DNA from 2 places in the Streptomyces sp. NPDC059816 genome. Region 2 is predicted to be linked to the other one. Evidence: riboswitches for the same ligand, from Rfam matches in the RefSeq annotation. Region 2 holds a riboswitch; the other holds the start of a gene.
The links. A riboswitch is a leader RNA that binds a small molecule or an ion and turns the genes downstream of it on or off. The one in region 2 is predicted to bind glycine.
Positions count from the first base shown of each region.

Region 1: another riboswitch for glycine. It lies ahead of gcvP (aminomethyl-transferring glycine dehydrogenase); the one in region 2 lies ahead of gcvT (glycine cleavage system aminomethyltransferase GcvT).

Region 1 covers NZ_JBHWIQ010000025.1:110,883-118,773, forward strand. The annotation lists gene ACFV88_RS28310 (glutamate-cysteine ligase family protein) at 1-1,106, opposite strand, end outside; gene ACFV88_RS28315 (hypothetical protein) at 1,646-2,224, shown strand; gene ACFV88_RS28320 (DUF5999 family protein) at 2,615-2,821, shown strand; gene gcvP (aminomethyl-transferring glycine dehydrogenase) at 2,925-5,810, opposite strand; glycine riboswitch at 5,980-6,077, opposite strand; partial or broken gene ACFV88_RS28330 (PRC-barrel domain-containing protein) at 6,189-6,563, shown strand; partial or broken gene ACFV88_RS28335 (DNA polymerase IV) at 6,482-7,891, opposite strand, start outside.
Region 2 covers NZ_JBHWIQ010000048.1:27,765-35,655, reverse strand. The annotation lists gene glyA (serine hydroxymethyltransferase) at 1-935, opposite strand, end outside; gene gcvH (glycine cleavage system protein GcvH) at 957-1,337, opposite strand; gene gcvT (glycine cleavage system aminomethyltransferase GcvT) at 1,576-2,691, opposite strand; glycine riboswitch at 2,848-2,941, opposite strand; gene ACFV88_RS35005 (AAA family ATPase) at 3,208-3,894, shown strand; gene ACFV88_RS35000 (enhanced serine sensitivity protein SseB) at 4,084-4,902, shown strand; gene ACFV88_RS34995 (enhanced serine sensitivity protein SseB C-terminal domain-containing protein) at 5,091-5,873, shown strand; gene ACFV88_RS34990 (ABC transporter permease) at 6,245-7,246, shown strand; gene ACFV88_RS34985 (ABC transporter substrate-binding protein) at 7,308-7,891, shown strand, end outside.

The sequences.
Region 1 (7,891 bases), on a different contig from region 2:
CACACCGGAACCGGGTCCTCCGCTAGGGCGCGGACGATTCCGTAGTAGAAGGCGGTGTTCGCCATGACGTCGATGACGGTCGGCCCGGCGGGCAGGACGCGATTCTCCACCCGCAGGTGCGGCACGCCGTCGACGGTGTCGTACACGGGGCGGTTCCAGCGGTACACCGTACCGTTGTGCAGGACGAGTTCGGCGAGCGAGGGCACCCCGCCGTCGTCGAGGACCTTGAGGGGGTCCTCCTCGTCGCAGATCGGCAGCAGCGGGGGGAAGAACCGCAGGTTCTCCTCGAAGAGGTCGTACGCGGAGTCGATCCACCGTTCGCCGAACCAGGTGCGTGGACGCACCCCCTGGGCGGCGACCTCGGGCGGACGGGTGTCGGTGGACTGTTGGAACAGCGGGGGGCGCGACTCCCGCCACAGCTCCCGACCGAACAGGAACGGCGAGTTGGCGCCGAGGGCGATCTGCACCCCGGCGACGGCCTGTGCAGCGTTCCACACCCCGGCGAACCGGGCGGGCGTCACCTGGAGGTGCAGTTGCACCGAGGTGCAGGCGGCTTCCGGGGCAATGGACTCCGATGTGCAGGTGAGTCGTTCGACCCCTTCGATGTCGAGTTGGAAACTCTCGCCCCGCGCCGCGACGATCTGCTCGTTGAGCAGCGTGTAACGATCGGCCGCGGAGAGGTTCGCCGGCACCAGATCGTCCTGGGCCAGGGTAGGCAGAATGCCGATCATCACAATTCCGGCATCGACTTCGTTCGCTTTCCGGTGCGCATAGGCGAGCCCCGTGCGCACTTCCTCCGCGAGCTGGTCCAGTACGCGCCCGCCGAGCCGGTGGGGCGCGATATTCACTTCCAGATTGAACATGGCCAGTTCGGTCTGGAAATCCTGGCTGGCGATTCGTTCGAGGACTTCCGCATTCAGCATGCGCGGTAGCCCGTCCGGGCCGGCCAGGTTGAGTTCGATCTCCAGGCCCATGAGGTTCTTGGGCCGGTCGAACCGTTCCTCCACCAACAGGCGTCCGAGCCCCGCCAAGCACTGGCGGAGCTTCTCGCGGTACCGCTGCCGATCGGACAGGTCGACAACGCCCGCCACGACCTTCTCCCCCATCGCAGCGTCCCTCCTCGAAGTGGGCAGCCCACCGTCCGGCCGCTCTGTCCTGGGGGATGATGCCCAGACAGCACGATCGATAACGCCCCATGACCCGCGCCCGGGCGGCTACCGTGAACATGGTCGCCCAAGGGGCAGTTTCAGGGGGCAATGAACGATACATGCGGGAATCACTGTCCGACACGGCACGGAAGCCGCCCCCGGGGACGCGGAGACGTTACCGAATTGTGGCGTAAAACGGTGGAGAAAATCGGCCGTCCAATCTCGGAAAATATCACGAGGTCACGAAGTTGAAATCATGGCGAATGGGGAGAAAAATCCACCGTACGCCGACCGAAACGCCCCTTGCTCACCGTAATTCGATCAGCTAGGCGAATCATCAAACGAGCGCCTGTCGTATAAACTCCGCTACAGAGGCAGAGAGTTGGCGCTCGCGGCCCTGTCCCCCCGGCCGCCTCGCCCCCTCTGACCCCACGCGCTGACAGCGCCGTCCGCGCCCTTCCTGGTTCCGCCTGCCGGTGAATGAGAGGCGACCCACCATGCCGCTGGTCTTTCCCCCTGCTCCCGCGCCTGCCCTGCGCAGCGTCGTCGCGGCACTAGGTTCCCCCACGGCCGTCCGTGAGGCCAAAACCCCTGCCCTGCGTGCCGCTCAGGGCTCCGTCACAGCGGAACTACCGCTGCCCGTCCACGTGCTGGACCCACTCGTACCCGCATCGTCGACCACCCTCGCGGGCTGGCGTTACGTGATCCGCTGCGGCGACCAGTCGGTGGCGGCGGCGGACACCGTCCTCACCCCGGACGGCTGGGCCTTCTCGCACTTCTTCGAAGGTCCGTACATCGCGTCCACCCAACGGGCCGTCCGGCAAGCGGAGTCGCTCCCCGTCCCGTACCAGGCGCGGCTGCTGTCCGTTCCCGGGCTGTACATGCTCACGCTGTGGCTGCACGGCGACCCCACGGCCGACGCCGCCGACGGCACCCTCGCGCCGACCGACCTGCTGATCCCCCTGGCACCGGCACCCCCCGGCGTCACGGCGCACCGCACGCACCGCGCGGCCGAACTGCTGCCCGCCCTGGGGAACCGCCTCACACCGGCACCTCCGCTCACGGCGCCGGCCTGAGCCGACGGCCGTCGGCGCAGCGGCCTCCCGGCCCCACCCGCCGACCACCCCCTCAGCCGACCGAACGACTGAACGGCAGAACTACCGAACGACAGACGGACGGTCCCGGTGCTCACACAGAGCACCGGGACCGTCCGTTTGTGCTAACAGCCCGAAAGGACTAGCCCTTTTCGACCATTCGTAACCCCCCATTCGGGCAACCCATTTGGGCTGAACCATCCGTGCGGGTGATACGTCTCTAACGAGTAAGAACCTGCTGCCGCGAAATCCCTGCGGAATCACGCCCGTGGGGCAACACTGGGGATCAGACCGACGATACGGGGGGCGGCCATGAGCACCGAGTCCAGCCGCAGGACAGCCTTCACACCGCAGCGAAAGAACGCATCCACCATGTGCCAGCACCAGTCACCGTGCCCGACGGCGGAGTCCGCCGACCGCGAGGCCGCGCTCGCCGTGGCCCACCACCCCGAGCAGGGGTGGAGCCTGCTCTGCAACGGCGTCCTGCTGTTCGAGGACACCGGTGAGCTGCTGCCCAACGGCGAGATCATCGCACCGCACCGCCCGCTCGGGGCGGACGGCGTGATGACGGCGGCGTAGGCCCCCCACCGGACCGGCAGTCTCACCGGTGGGGCCGGCCCGGACACCTCCGGACCGGCCCCGCTTCCCTGTCTGCGGCACGGGCCGTGGGCCCGCGACGGCATCAGTCCTGGTACGCGTCCAGGGGCGGGCAGGAGCAGACGAGGTTCCGGTCACCGTACGCCTGGTCGATCCGGCGGACCGGCGGCCAGTACTTGTCCGCGGCCGACACCCCGGCCGGGAAGACGGCCTCGTCACGGCTGTACGCGTGCTCCCACGCACCGGACAGGGCGCGCGCGGTGTGCGGGGCGTTGCGCAGCGGGTTGTCCTCGGCGGGCCACTGCCCCGAACCGACCTTCTCGATCTCCGCGCGAATGGCGATCATCGCCTCGCAGAACCGGTCCAGTTCGATCAGGTCCTCGCTCTCGGTCGGCTCGATCATCAAGGTGCCCGCCACCGGGAACGACATCGTCGGCGCGTGGAAGCCGTAGTCGATGAGCCGCTTGGCCACGTCGTCGACGGTGACGCCGGTGGCCTTGGTGAGGGGGCGCAGATCGATGATGCACTCGTGCGCGACGAGACCGCCCGGACCGGTGTAGAGCACCGGGAAGTGCGGTTCGAGGCGCTTGGCGACGTAGTTCGCGGACAGCACCGCGACCTGGGTGGCCCGCTTGAGCCCCTCACCGCCCATGAGCCGTACGTACGCCCAGGAGATCGGCAGGATGCCGGCGGAGCCCCACGGCGCCGCCGAGATCGGCCCGACGCCGGTCTCGGGCCCGGCCGCCGGCTGGAGCGGATGGTTCGGCAGGTACGGCGCGAGATGGGCGCGCACGGCCACCGGTCCGACACCCGGACCGCCGCCGCCGTGCGGGATGCAGAACGTCTTGTGCAGGTTGAGGTGCGAGACGTCACCGCCGAAGCGGCCGGGCTTGGCGAGCCCGACGAGGGCGTTGAGGTTGGCGCCGTCCACGTAGACCTGGCCGCCCGCGTCGTGCACCTGCGCGCAGATGTCCGCGACGTGCTCCTCGAACACGCCGTGCGTGGACGGGTAAGTGATCATGAGGACGGCGAGTTGCTCGCGGTGCTGCTCGATCTTGGCCCGGAGGTCGTCGACGTCGACCTCGCCGTCGTCCGCGGTCGACACGACGACGACCTTCATCCCGGCCATGACCGCGCTCGCCGCGTTCGTCCCGTGCGCCGACGACGGGATCAGACAGACCGTGCGCTGCTCGTCACCGTTGGCCCGGTGGTAGCCGCGCACCGCGAGCAGTCCGGCCAACTCGCCCTGGGAACCGGCGTTCGGCTGGAGGGACACCCGGTCGTAGCCGGTGACCTCGGCGAGCCGCTCCTCCAACTCGTGGATCAGCGTGAGGTACCCCTGCGCCTGCTCCGCCGGTGCGAAGGGGTGCAGTTGGCCGAACTCGGGCCAGGTGACCGGCTCCATCTCGGTGGTGGCGTTGAGCTTCATCGTGCAGGAGCCGAGCGGGATCATGCCCCGGTCAAGGGCGTAGTCCCGGTCCGAGAGCCGGCGCAGGTAGCGCAGCATCGCCGTCTCCGAGCGGTACTGCCGGAAGACGGGGTGCGCCAGGTAGTCGTCGGTGCGCAGCAGCGCCCCCGGCAGGGCGTCCACGACGGACGCGTCCAGGGCCTCGACGTCGGCGTCGGCGTCGAAGGCGGTCCAGACGATGCCGAGCTGGGCCCGGGTGGTGGTCTCGTCACAGGCGATGCCCACGTGGTCGGCGTCCACCAGGCGCAGGTTGACGCCGCCCTCCCGGGCCGCGGCGACGATCGCGGCGGCCCGGCCGGGCACCCGCGCGGTGACCGTGTCGAAGAACGCGCCGTGCACGATCTCCGTGCCCGCCGCCCGCAGCCCCTCGGCGAGGATCGTCGCGTAGCGGTGGGTGCGGCGGGCGATCGTCCGCAGCCCTTCCGGACCGTGGTAGACGGCGTACATCCCCGCCATGACCGCGAGCAGCACCTGAGCGGTACAGATGTTGCTGGTCGCCTTCTCCCGCCGGATGTGCTGTTCACGGGTCTGGAGCGCCAGCCGGTAGGCACGGTCCCCGTCGCCGTCCACGGAGACGCCGACGAGACGGCCCGGGAGGCTGCGGGCGAACTTCTCGTGGACGGCCATGTACCCGGCGTGCGGTCCGCCGAAGCCCATCGGCACGCCGAAGCGCTGGGTGGTGCCGACCGCGATGTCCGCGCCGAGCTCACCGGGCGGGGTGAGGAGCGTGAGGGCGAGCAGGTCGGCGGCGACGGTGACGACGGCGCCCAGTGCGTGGGCCTGCACGATGAGGGGCCGCAGCTCGCGGACCGCCCCGGAGGCACCCGGGTACTGGAGCAGGACGCCGGTGACCCCCCGCTCCGCGATCTCGGACGGGATGCCGGAGGACAGATCGGCGACGAGGACCTCGACCCCGGTGGGCTCGGCGCGGGTCCGGATGACGGCCACGGTCTGCGGCAGGGTGTCCGCGTCGACCAGGAAGACGCCGTTCTTGACCTTGCCGACCCGGCGCGACAGTGCCATGGCCTCGGCCGCGGCCGTGCCCTCGTCGAGGAGGGAGGCCCCGGAGGTGGGCAGTCCGGTCAGCTCCGCGACCACGGTCTGGAAGTTGAGCAGCGCCTCCAACCGGCCCTGGGAGATCTCCGGCTGGTACGGGGTGTAGGCGGTGTACCAGGCCGGGTTCTCCATGACGTTGCGGAGGATCACCGGCGGCGTGAAGGTGCCGTAGTAGCCGAGGCCGATCATCGAGCCGAGCACCTCGTTGCGGTCCGCGAGGGAGCGCAGCTCGGCGAGGACCTCGGCCTCGGTGCGCGCCGCGGGCAGGTCCAGGGCCTGGGCGTTCTTGATGACCTCGGGCACCGCGGTCGCCGTCAGCTCGTCCAGCGAGCCGTACCCGACCTGCGCGAGCATCTTGGCGCGGGCTTCCACGTCGGGTCCGACGTGGCGCCGCTCGAACGGGATGCCCTGTTCGAGGTGGGCGAGGGGGGAACGCTTGACTGTCATGCGGGGGCCTCCTGGTCGGTACGACCTGCGAGGGGCACCGCATTGCGGGTGCCCGGACGGCCCTCCCCCTCTGTCATCTCAACCTGAGAGCTTCACCGGGCCTGAGCCCGACTTTCACCGTCGGTGAGGGCGGAGGCCATCGGCCTTCCGCCCTGCTTTCCAGAGTGACCTCACCCGTGCGGTACTGGGGGCCTGAGAGATTCCGGGGAGGATTTGCTCCTTCGGCGCCCCCGGTCGTCAGCCGGGGAGCTCTCCCGCACAGGGTCAACAGCCGTTTCCACCCTACCAGCGGGCCCTCGTACGGGGCTTCGAGTGGCCGCCCGTCGGAATGTGGACTTTCGTAGTGCTTACGGATGAGTTGCGACCACTGGAGGGCACGTGCAGACCGACATCGATCCGCGCAACCTGATCGGCCGCAAGGCGTTCGACCTCCACGGCACGAGGATCGGCACGGTGGACGAGGTCTACCTCGACGACGCCACGGGGGTGCCGGAGTGGGCGGCGATAAGGACGGGGCTCTTCAGCCGTGACGCGTTCGTCCCGCTGGAGCCCAGCGAGCTGGTGGAGGGCACGTTGCGGGTGCCCTTCGAGCGGGCCCTGATCAAGGACGCCCCGGACTTCGGCGTCGGCCGCCACCTCTCGCCCCAGCAGGAGCTGCGCCTCTACCACCACTACGGGCTGAACCTGGCGTCTCCGGGCCCGGCGCCACCGGCGGTACGGGACTTCGGTGAGCTGGCCGGAGCGGGCGACGACCCGAAGCCCCCGGACGACCGCTAGCCACCGGTGGGCCCCGACGGGCCCGCACCGCCGTCCGGCGCGGCCGGGGTGTCGGGAGCGGGGCGGTGCACCAGGGACACCGGGGCGGAGGGTGCGAGGGCGGGGTCGTCCACGGCGAAGGTCCGCACCCGGCCCGGCCCGGAGTAGGGGGTCTCGAAGCGCACCGTCACCCGCCCCACGCCGCTCCCCTGCACCCAGCCCCGCCCGTACTCGGCATGGTGCACGTCATGGCCGGCGGCCCACGGGGCGGGCGGACGGGAGGACGTCGCGTCCGCCCCCTCGGGTTGGGCCGCGGGTTCCTCGGCAGCGGCTCCTTCGGCCTCGGTCCGCGCGCCTGCCGCCTGCGCGAACAGGTCCTCCTGGGTGTAGTCGGCGAGCCCGCTCACGCCCACCCCCAGGAGGCGCACGCCCCCGGTGGTGTCCACGGACTCCAACAGGCGCGCGGCAGCCTCCCGCACCACCGCGGGATCGTCGGTGGGTCCGCGCAGCGTCTCGGAACGGGTCAACGTCGAGAAGTCGTACCTGCGCACCTTGAGGACCACGGTCCGCCCGGAGTGTCCCGAGTCCCGCAGCCGCCGCACGCAGCGATCGGCCAGTCGCTGGACCTCCCACCGCACCCGCGTGCGGTCGTGGATGTCCACGTCGTACGTGTCCTCCACGGACACCGACTTCGTCTCCCGTTCGGCGACGACCGGCCGCTCGTCGTGCGCGAGGGCCATCGCGTACAGCGCCGCCCCGTGCGCCTTGCCCAGCAGCCGCACCAGTTCGTCGGCCCCGGCCTCGGCCAGTTCGCCGACCGTGGTGATCCCCGCGCGCCGCAGCTGGTCCCCGGTGGCGGGCCCGACCCCCGGCAGCACCCGGACGGGCATCGGGGCGAGCAGCGCCCGCTCGGTGCCGACCGGTATCAGCAGCAGGCCGTCGGGCTTCGCCTCCTCCGAGGCGACCTTGGCCAGCATCTTGGAAGCGGCCAGACCCACCGATCCGGTCAGCCCCGTGGTGGCCTCGATGTCGGCGCGCAGCCGCATCCCGACCGTGCGTGCCGACGCCTCGTCCCGGGCCGCCCCGACCGCTTCCAGATCGACGAACGCCTCGTCCAGACTGAGCGGCTCCACCAGCGGTGACAGCTCCCGCAGCAGGCCCATGACGTGGTCGCTGATCTCCCGGTAGAAGGCGAAGCGGGGCACCAGGTACGCGGCGTTCGGCGCGAGCCTCCTGGCCTGTGCCGTGGGCATCGCGGAGCGCACCCCGAAGCGGCGCGCCTCGTAGGACGCGGTGGCGACCACCCCGCGCGGGCCGATGCCGCC
Region 2 (7,891 bases):
ACGTTGACCCCGACCGCGCGGGCGTCGTCCTGCACCAGGCGCTCGGCCAGGATGCGGGCGCCGTCCAGGGTGCGCTGCTGGCGCTCCTTGAACTCCTCGGAGGCGGCGACCTTGAAGGAGACGGCCTTGGCGGCGATCACGTGCTCCAGGGGACCGCCCTGCTGGCCGGGGAAGACCGCCGAGTTGATCTTCTTCGCCAGTTCCTGCGTGGACAGGATGACGCCGCCGCGCGGGCCGCCGAGCGTCTTGTGCGTGGTGGTGGTGACGACATGGGCGTGCGGCACCGGGTTGGGGTGCAGCCCGGCCGCGACGAGGCCCGCGAAGTGGGCCATGTCCACCATCAGGTAGGCGCCGACCTCGTCCGCGATCCGGCGGAAGGCGGCGAAGTCCAGCTGACGCGGGTACGCGGACCAGCCCGCGACGATCAGCTTCGGCTTGGACTCCTTGGCGAGGCGCTCCACCTCGGCCATGTCGACCTGGCCGGTCGTCTCGTCCACGTGGTAGGCGACGACGTTGTAGAGCTTGCCGGAGAAGTTGATCTTCATGCCGTGGGTCAGGTGCCCGCCGTGCGCGAGGTTCAGACCCATGATGGTGTCGCCCGGCTTGAGCAGCGCGAACATTGCTGCCGCGTTGGCCTGGGCCCCGGAGTGCGGCTGTACGTTGGCGTGCTCGGCGCCGAACAGTTCCTTGATCCGGTCGATGGCGATCTGCTCGACCACGTCGACGTGCTCACAGCCGCCGTAGTAGCGGCGGCCCGGGTAGCCCTCCGCGTACTTGTTGGTGAGCACCGAGCCCTGGGCCTCCATGACGGCGACCGGGGCGAAGTTCTCCGACGCGATCATTTCCAGGGTCGACTGCTGGCGGCGCAGCTCGGCGTCGACGGCGGCGGCGACGTCCGGGTCCAGCTCGTGCAGGGGAGTGTTCAGAAGCGACATCAGATGATCCCTAGTCTCGGGTCAGCCCGCGGAGAAGGTGGTGTATTCATCGGCGGTGAGCAGGTCGTCCGGTTCGGCCGTGACGCGCACCTTGAACAACCAGCCGCCCTCGAAGGGCGCGGAGTTCACCAGGGAAGGGTCGTCCACGACGTCCTGGTTGGACTCCGTGACCTCGCCGCTCACGGGGGAGTACAGGTCGCTGACCGACTTCGTCGACTCCAGCTCACCGCAGGACTCGCCCGCGATCACCTGCTGGCCCACCTCGGGCAACTGGGCGAAGACCACGTCGCCGAGCGCGCCTGCCGCGAACTCGGTGATGCCGATCGTCGCCACGCCGTCGCCGTCGGGGGCCGACAGCCACTCGTGCTCCTTGCTGTAGCGAAGCTGCTGGGGGTTGCTCATGGTGGGAATTCTCCTGTACGCGGGGGAGTGCTGGGGAACGGGATGTCTTGGTATGCGAGACGGGCGCCGGACGCGCCCGCGGGAGGCCTGCCCGGGCGGCGCCCGGCGGTGGTCCTGCCGGACGGGTCCGGTGACGGCGGCGCCCCTACTTCTGGCGCCTCCTGGACGGTGCCGCCACCGGCTGGCGCCTGCCGGTACCGCTTGCGTCCGGTACCGGGCGCCCGGTGGACGGGCGCCGCTACTTCTGGCGCTTGTAGAACGGCAGCGCCACGACCCGGTACGGCTCGTGGGTGCCCCGGATGTCGACGGCCACCCCGGCCGTGCCCGGCTCGGCGTGCGCGGCGTCGACGTACGCCATGGCGATCGGCCGGCCCAGGGTGGGGGAGGGGGCTCCCGAGGTGACCTCGCCGATCACCGTGCCGTCCGCGACCACCGCGAACCCGGCGCGCGGCACCCGCCGCCCCTCGGCGACCAGCCCGACCAGCTTGCGCGGCGGGTTCGCCGCGGCCTTCTCGGCGGCGGCCTCCAGGGCGGCGCGGCCGACGAAGTCGCCCTCCTTCTCGAACTTCACCACCCGGCCGAGCCCGGCGTCGAAGGGGGTCAGCGCTTCGGTCAGCTCGTGCCCGTACAGCGGCATGCCCGCCTCCAGGCGCAGGGTGTCCCGGCAGGACAGTCCGCAGGGCACCAGTCCGGCCGCCGCCCCCGCCTCGGTCAGCGCCTGCCAGATCCGCTCGGCGTGCTCCGGCGCGACGAACAGTTCGAAGCCGTCCTCGCCGGTGTAGCCGGTACGGGCAATCAGTGCGGGAACGCCCGCGACGGTGCCCGGGAGGCCGGCGTAGTACTTCAGGCCGTCCAGGTCCGCATCGGTCACCGCCGCCAGGATGCCGGGCGACTCGGGGCCCTGCACGGCGATCAGCGCGTAGGCGTCCCGGTCGTCGCGGACCTCGGCGTCGAAGCCGGACGCCCGCTCGCGCAGTGCGTCGAGGACGGTCTGCGCATTGCCCGCGTTGGCGACGACCAGGTACTCGGTGGCCCCGGTGCGGTAGACGATCAGGTCGTCCAGGATGCCGCCGTCCGCGCGACAGATCATCGTGTACCGGGCGCGGCCGGTGCCGACGGTGGCGATGTTGCCGACCAGCGCGTGGTTCAGCAGCTGGGCGGCCTGCGGCCCGGTGACGGTGATCTCGCCCATGTGGGAGAGGTCGAACAGGCCGGCCCGGGTGCGCACGGCCTGGTGCTCGTCGCGCTCGCTGCCGTAGCGCAGGGGCATGTCCCAGCCGGCGAAGTCGGTCATGGTCGCGCCTAGCGAACGGTGCAGCGCGTCGAGCGCGGTACGGCGGGGGACGGTGCTCATGGATAGTGCTCCCAGGGCATGACGGCGAGGTGATCCTCCCCATCTGTCATCGGACCTGAGAGGTTCGCCGGGAGCCACGCCGCGGACGGCGGCCCGGTTTGCACCTTGGGTGGGACCGCGCGCTCCACGGCGCTGCGATCCGCTTTTCAGATGTGCCTCGCCCGCGCGGTAACTGGGCCTGAGAGATTCAAGGGAGGGACTTGCTCCTTCGGCGCCCCGGTCGGACCGAGGGCTCTCCCGCGCGGATTCAAGCGGCCGGTATGCAGTTGGCGGCCACATCATTGCACGCATTCGCCGCGCTGGGCAGGGCGGCGGCCCCCTTTCGCCGCGGCACCGGCCACCAGCGGTGACCGTCGGGGTGGAGCCGCGCCCCCGCGGAGCGGAGGGTGTCCGTGCGACCGCGGGCCGTCATGCCGTTGTGACCGTATCCGGACGAAAATCACGAGCATCCGAAATTACCCGCTCTTTACACTCTACGGGGAAGGCTCACGTGACCGACTGGAGGGGACGATCACGGTGAACAGGACCAGGGGGTACGTGAGCGCTTCGGGCGTCGCGCTGCCCAAACAGTCGGGAGCACCTGCCGCCCAGGTGTGCGGGGGGCGGGCCGCGGGGGTCGTCCGTGATCTGCGGGAGCGGGCGGGCCGGGGGCCGCACGCGCTGCGCTTCGCCCCCGGTGACCTCGTCGTGGTGTCCGGGCTCCCGGGCAGCGGCAAGTCGACCCTGATGTCCCGGACGGTCCGCGCGGACGACGTCCCCGCCGCCGTCCGCATCGACTCCCAGGACACCCGCGACCGCTGGGCCCGCCGGATGCCCGGGGTGCTGCCCTACGGCCTGTACCGGCCGCTGGTGCGGCTCGCGCACTTCACGGCGCTGCGGCGGGCGCTGCGGTCCGGGGCGAGCGTGGTGGTGCACGACTGCGGCACCCAGGCGTGGGTGCGCCGGTGGCTCGCCCGCGAGGCCCGGCTCCGGGGGACGACGCTGCACCTGCTGCTACTCGACGTCGCGCCGGACACCGCGCTCAACGGGCAGCGCGAACGGGGCCGCGGAGTGTCGCGGTACGCCTTCGCGCGGCACCGGCGGGCGGTCGGGCGCCTGGTGCGGGACGCGGAGCGCGGGAGCCTGCCGTCCGGTTGCACCTCCGCGGTGCTGTTGGACCGGCCGGCGGGCGGAGCGCTGCGGTCCATCCGGTTCGACGGGTAACGCCACCCCGCCACCCTGAGGCTCGCCCCCCACTACCCGTCACCCCGGGGCTCGCCCCCGCCACCCGTCACCCCGGGGCTCGCCACCCCACCGCCCGTCCCTCCGGGGCCGCCTCCGCGCCCCGGGCCCGCGGCTTCGCGTTAGGGTGCCTGGCGCAGACGCAGCGCGGTACCGATCAGGTGGTTGACGATGGAGATTCCGGCCCAGGCCCCCCACCCCTCGCCCTCCGGGGCGTACGACCCCCCGGCCCCCCTCACGACCGACGGCTCGTCCGGGGACGCATGGCCGGCCAACGAGTTGGAGGGGGTGCTCGCCGCGTCCGTCGGGGTGCCGTCCGCCGCCGCGCGGATCGTGGAAGTGCTGGGACGCAGCCGGATATGGGTGCCGCTCCCCAACGGCGGCGGGCCCGCCAGCGCCACCCTGGACCTGCCCACCCTGGAGATCGACGGCCAGGCGTACGTCCCGGTGTTCACCTCCGCCGCACAGTTCCGGCAGGTCGTCGGGGACCGGACGGACGGCACGGTCGCCCCGGCCGTCGAGTTCGCCCGGGGGCTGCCCCCGCAACTCGGCATCGTCCTCAACCCCGGCGGAGCGGTCGGCGTCCCGCTGCCGCCCCCGGCCGTCGCGGAGCTCTGCCGCGCCGGCCGCACCGCCCTGGACGGCCCCGGCCGCGGCGGCCGGGTGCGGCTGCGCCAGCCCGACTGGAAGGAGGACCCGGTGGACTTCCTCACCGCCGCGGCGGCCGAGTTCGCCTCGGTGGGCGTGGTCACCACCGCCCGTCGCGCGCTGGCCAGCGTGGAGGACGGCGACCCCGCACTGTTCATCGGCGTCGAACTCGACCAGGTGGAGGGGGCGGCCGGCGAACTGCCGCTGGACGCCCTCGGCCGGGCCCTCGGCCTGGCCCCCGTCGCCTGGGGGGTCAACCTGATCCTCCTCGACGTCGCCCAGGACCCGGTGGCCGACTGGATGCGCGAGCAGGTGCGGCCGTTCTACGTCCGGGGCCAGTGATCCCCGGGCCGCGGAGCGGTCGCCACCTGTGACGGACCTGGGACCGTCGGGTCAAATCGGTCCCGGCGGCGGCGCTTAAGCTGGTTCCATGGTCCGGCCGGGCCGAAGCACCCGCCGGGCCGTGGCGGACGTGTCGGGTTCGGAACCGTGCTGCGCTGTTCCGAGGTGTCGTGAAGGGGCGGTCAAGGGTGAGTGCGTCGGGCACGGCTGCGGCCGGGCAGATCGAGCACATGCTGCGCCAGGTGACCCCCGGGCGCTACGACGCGTACGAGGCGCTGCTGCGCGCCCTCGCCGACCCCGCCTCCGGCCAGGTCTGGATGCTGTTGTGGCACGGCAGACCGGGCTCGCCCGACGCCCAGTACGGCAACATGGAGTTGGACGGCCTCGGCTACGCGCCCTGTGTGACCTCCGCCCAGGAGCTGTCCGCGAGCGGCTGGAACCGTTCGTACGAGGTGGTGTCCGTGGCCGAGGTGGCGCGCGCGCTCTACCCCGACCGGTACGGCCTCTGGCTCAATCCGCACACCCCGGGCGGCGGCGTCGGCATCCCGTGGCTCGACCTGCGGCGGATCGCCACTGGTCTGGACCGCCAGCCCGCCGGGCCGCTCCGGATCTCCGAGCCGGCCATCGAAATCCCGCAGTTCTACGCCGTGTTGGGGCAGAACGCACACCGCACCTCGGTGGTGCGCACCCTGCGTCGCGCCTGGGTACAGCCGGCTCTGGGCGCCCCGTACCTGGCGATCGGGCTGGACGTGTACGACAGCGGTCCGCAGTCCGTCGACGCGGTGCGGACGATGATGCAGCAGTCGATCGGTGCGGTTCCCGAGGGGCTCGCGGTGTCCACGGTCGCCCTCGCCGACGCGTACGACCCCGTAGCGATGTGGCTGAGGGCGAACGCCCGGCCGTTCTACGATCGCGAATCACACGTCGCTCCGGTCGCTCCTACCACCGGGTACGGTTACCCGCCCCGCTGACGCACCCTCCCTCCCGGTCTGTCGCCTCCCGGGTGCTGTGGGCTGCTTGTTCCCTTTCGGTCTCCGTGGGGCATCTGTGGTCACCCGTCGCACACATCTACGCGCGTGCGCACTTCAGCCCCAACGGTCCCCCGTCCGGGCTGCGTTATTGACCGTTCGGATAACGGAACCCCTCAACCCGGATCACGGTTGCGCATCCATTCAGGGCGAGGTCTGGCTACGGATCGCAACCGCGATGAAGACTCCCGCACCAGAGGTCACGCGCCCCGTCGAACGGGGTGCCCAGCCCTCGAGTACGACGTACCGCCGCACGTCGCCACCGGCAACTGTGGTCCGGTCGCCGCCGGTTGAGAAGAGGGGTCTCTGTCACGATGACGGCACCATTGCACGAGCCGACCGCCGAGGCGGCTGGGTCGGCCGCCGCGGAGGTTGCCGCGGCCCAGGGGGAGGCGGTGCAGGGGCGCTCGCTCGGGCGCATCGCCTGGGAGCGTCTGAAACGCGACAAACTCGCCCTGTTCGGGGGCGCCGTGGTGGTGATGCTGATCCTGGTCGCGGTGTTCGCCCCGCTGATCACCAAGCTCTACGGCGAGGACCCGAACGCCTACCACGAAGATCTGATCGACCCGCTGATGTCGACCCCGGTGGGTTCGTTCGGCGGCATGAGCGGCGACCACTGGTTCGGGGTCGAGCCCGTCAACGGTCGCGACATCTTCGCCCGGATCGTGCACGGGGCGCGGATCTCCCTGCTGGTCGGCTTCGCGTCCGCGCTGGTCGCGGTGGCGATCGGCACCGTCCTCGGGGTGCTCGCCGGGTACTTCGGCGGCTGGCTGGACGCGCTGATCAGCCGGACGATGGACCTGCTGCTGTCCTTCCCGCAGCTGCTGTTCATCATCGCCCTGGTCTCCGTGATGCCGAACGAGATGCTGGGACTGACCGGCACCGGCGTCCGGGTGCTGGTGATGATCCTGGTGATCGGGTTCTTCGGCTGGCCCTACGTGGGCCGGGTGGTCCGCGGGCAGACCCTCTCGCTGCGCGAGCGCGAGTACGTGGAGGCCGCCCGCAGCCTCGGGGCCGGACGGTTCTACATCCTGTTCAAGGAGCTGCTGCCCAATCTGGTGGCTCCGATTATCGTGTACATGACGATGATGATCCCCACCAACATCCTCACGGAGGCGGCCCTCAGCTTCCTGGGTGTCGGCGTCAAGCCACCCACCTCCTCCTGGGGCGACATGCTCTCCCTGGCCGTGAACTACTACGAGTCCGACCCGATGTACATGGTCATTCCGGGCCTGGCGATCTTCATCACGGTCCTCGCGTTCAACCTCTTCGGCGACGGTGTGCGCGACGCGCTCGACCCCAAGGGTTCCCGCTGAACTGCCGTACCCCCAAGGGCCCGTCACCGGCGGGCCACGATCACACGGAGGAACCGACATCGTGACTACCCACAGCAGAGGACGGCGCAAGCAGATCGCGGCGGCGACGGCCGTGGTCGCGGCACTGCTGGCCACGGCGGCGTGCGGCGGCGGCAGCGACGACAACGATGGCAAGGGCGGCGGCAAGGCCGCTGGCTTCGACGCGGCCAACAACAAGGTCGCCAACGCCGCCACCAAGAAGGGCGGCACGCTCAAGTTCGCGGCTGCCCAGGACGCCGACTCGTGGGACACCACCCGGGCGTACTACGGCTTCGCGTGGAACTTCATGCGCTACTACAGCCGTCAGCTGGTCACCAGTCAGACCGAGCCCGGCAAGGCCGGCTCCGATCTGACCCCGGACCTCGCGACCGCGCGCGCCGAGATCAGCGACGACGGCAAGACGTACAAGTACACGCTGCGGGACGGGATCACCTGGGAGGACGGCAAGCCGATCACCTCCAAGGACGTCAAGTACGGCATCGAGCGCGTGTGGGCGCAGGACGTGCTGGCCGGCGGTCCGATCTACCTGAAGGACGTCCTCGACCCCAAGGGCGAGTACCCGGGCCCGTACAAGGACAAGTCCGCGGACAAGCTCGGTCTGAAGGC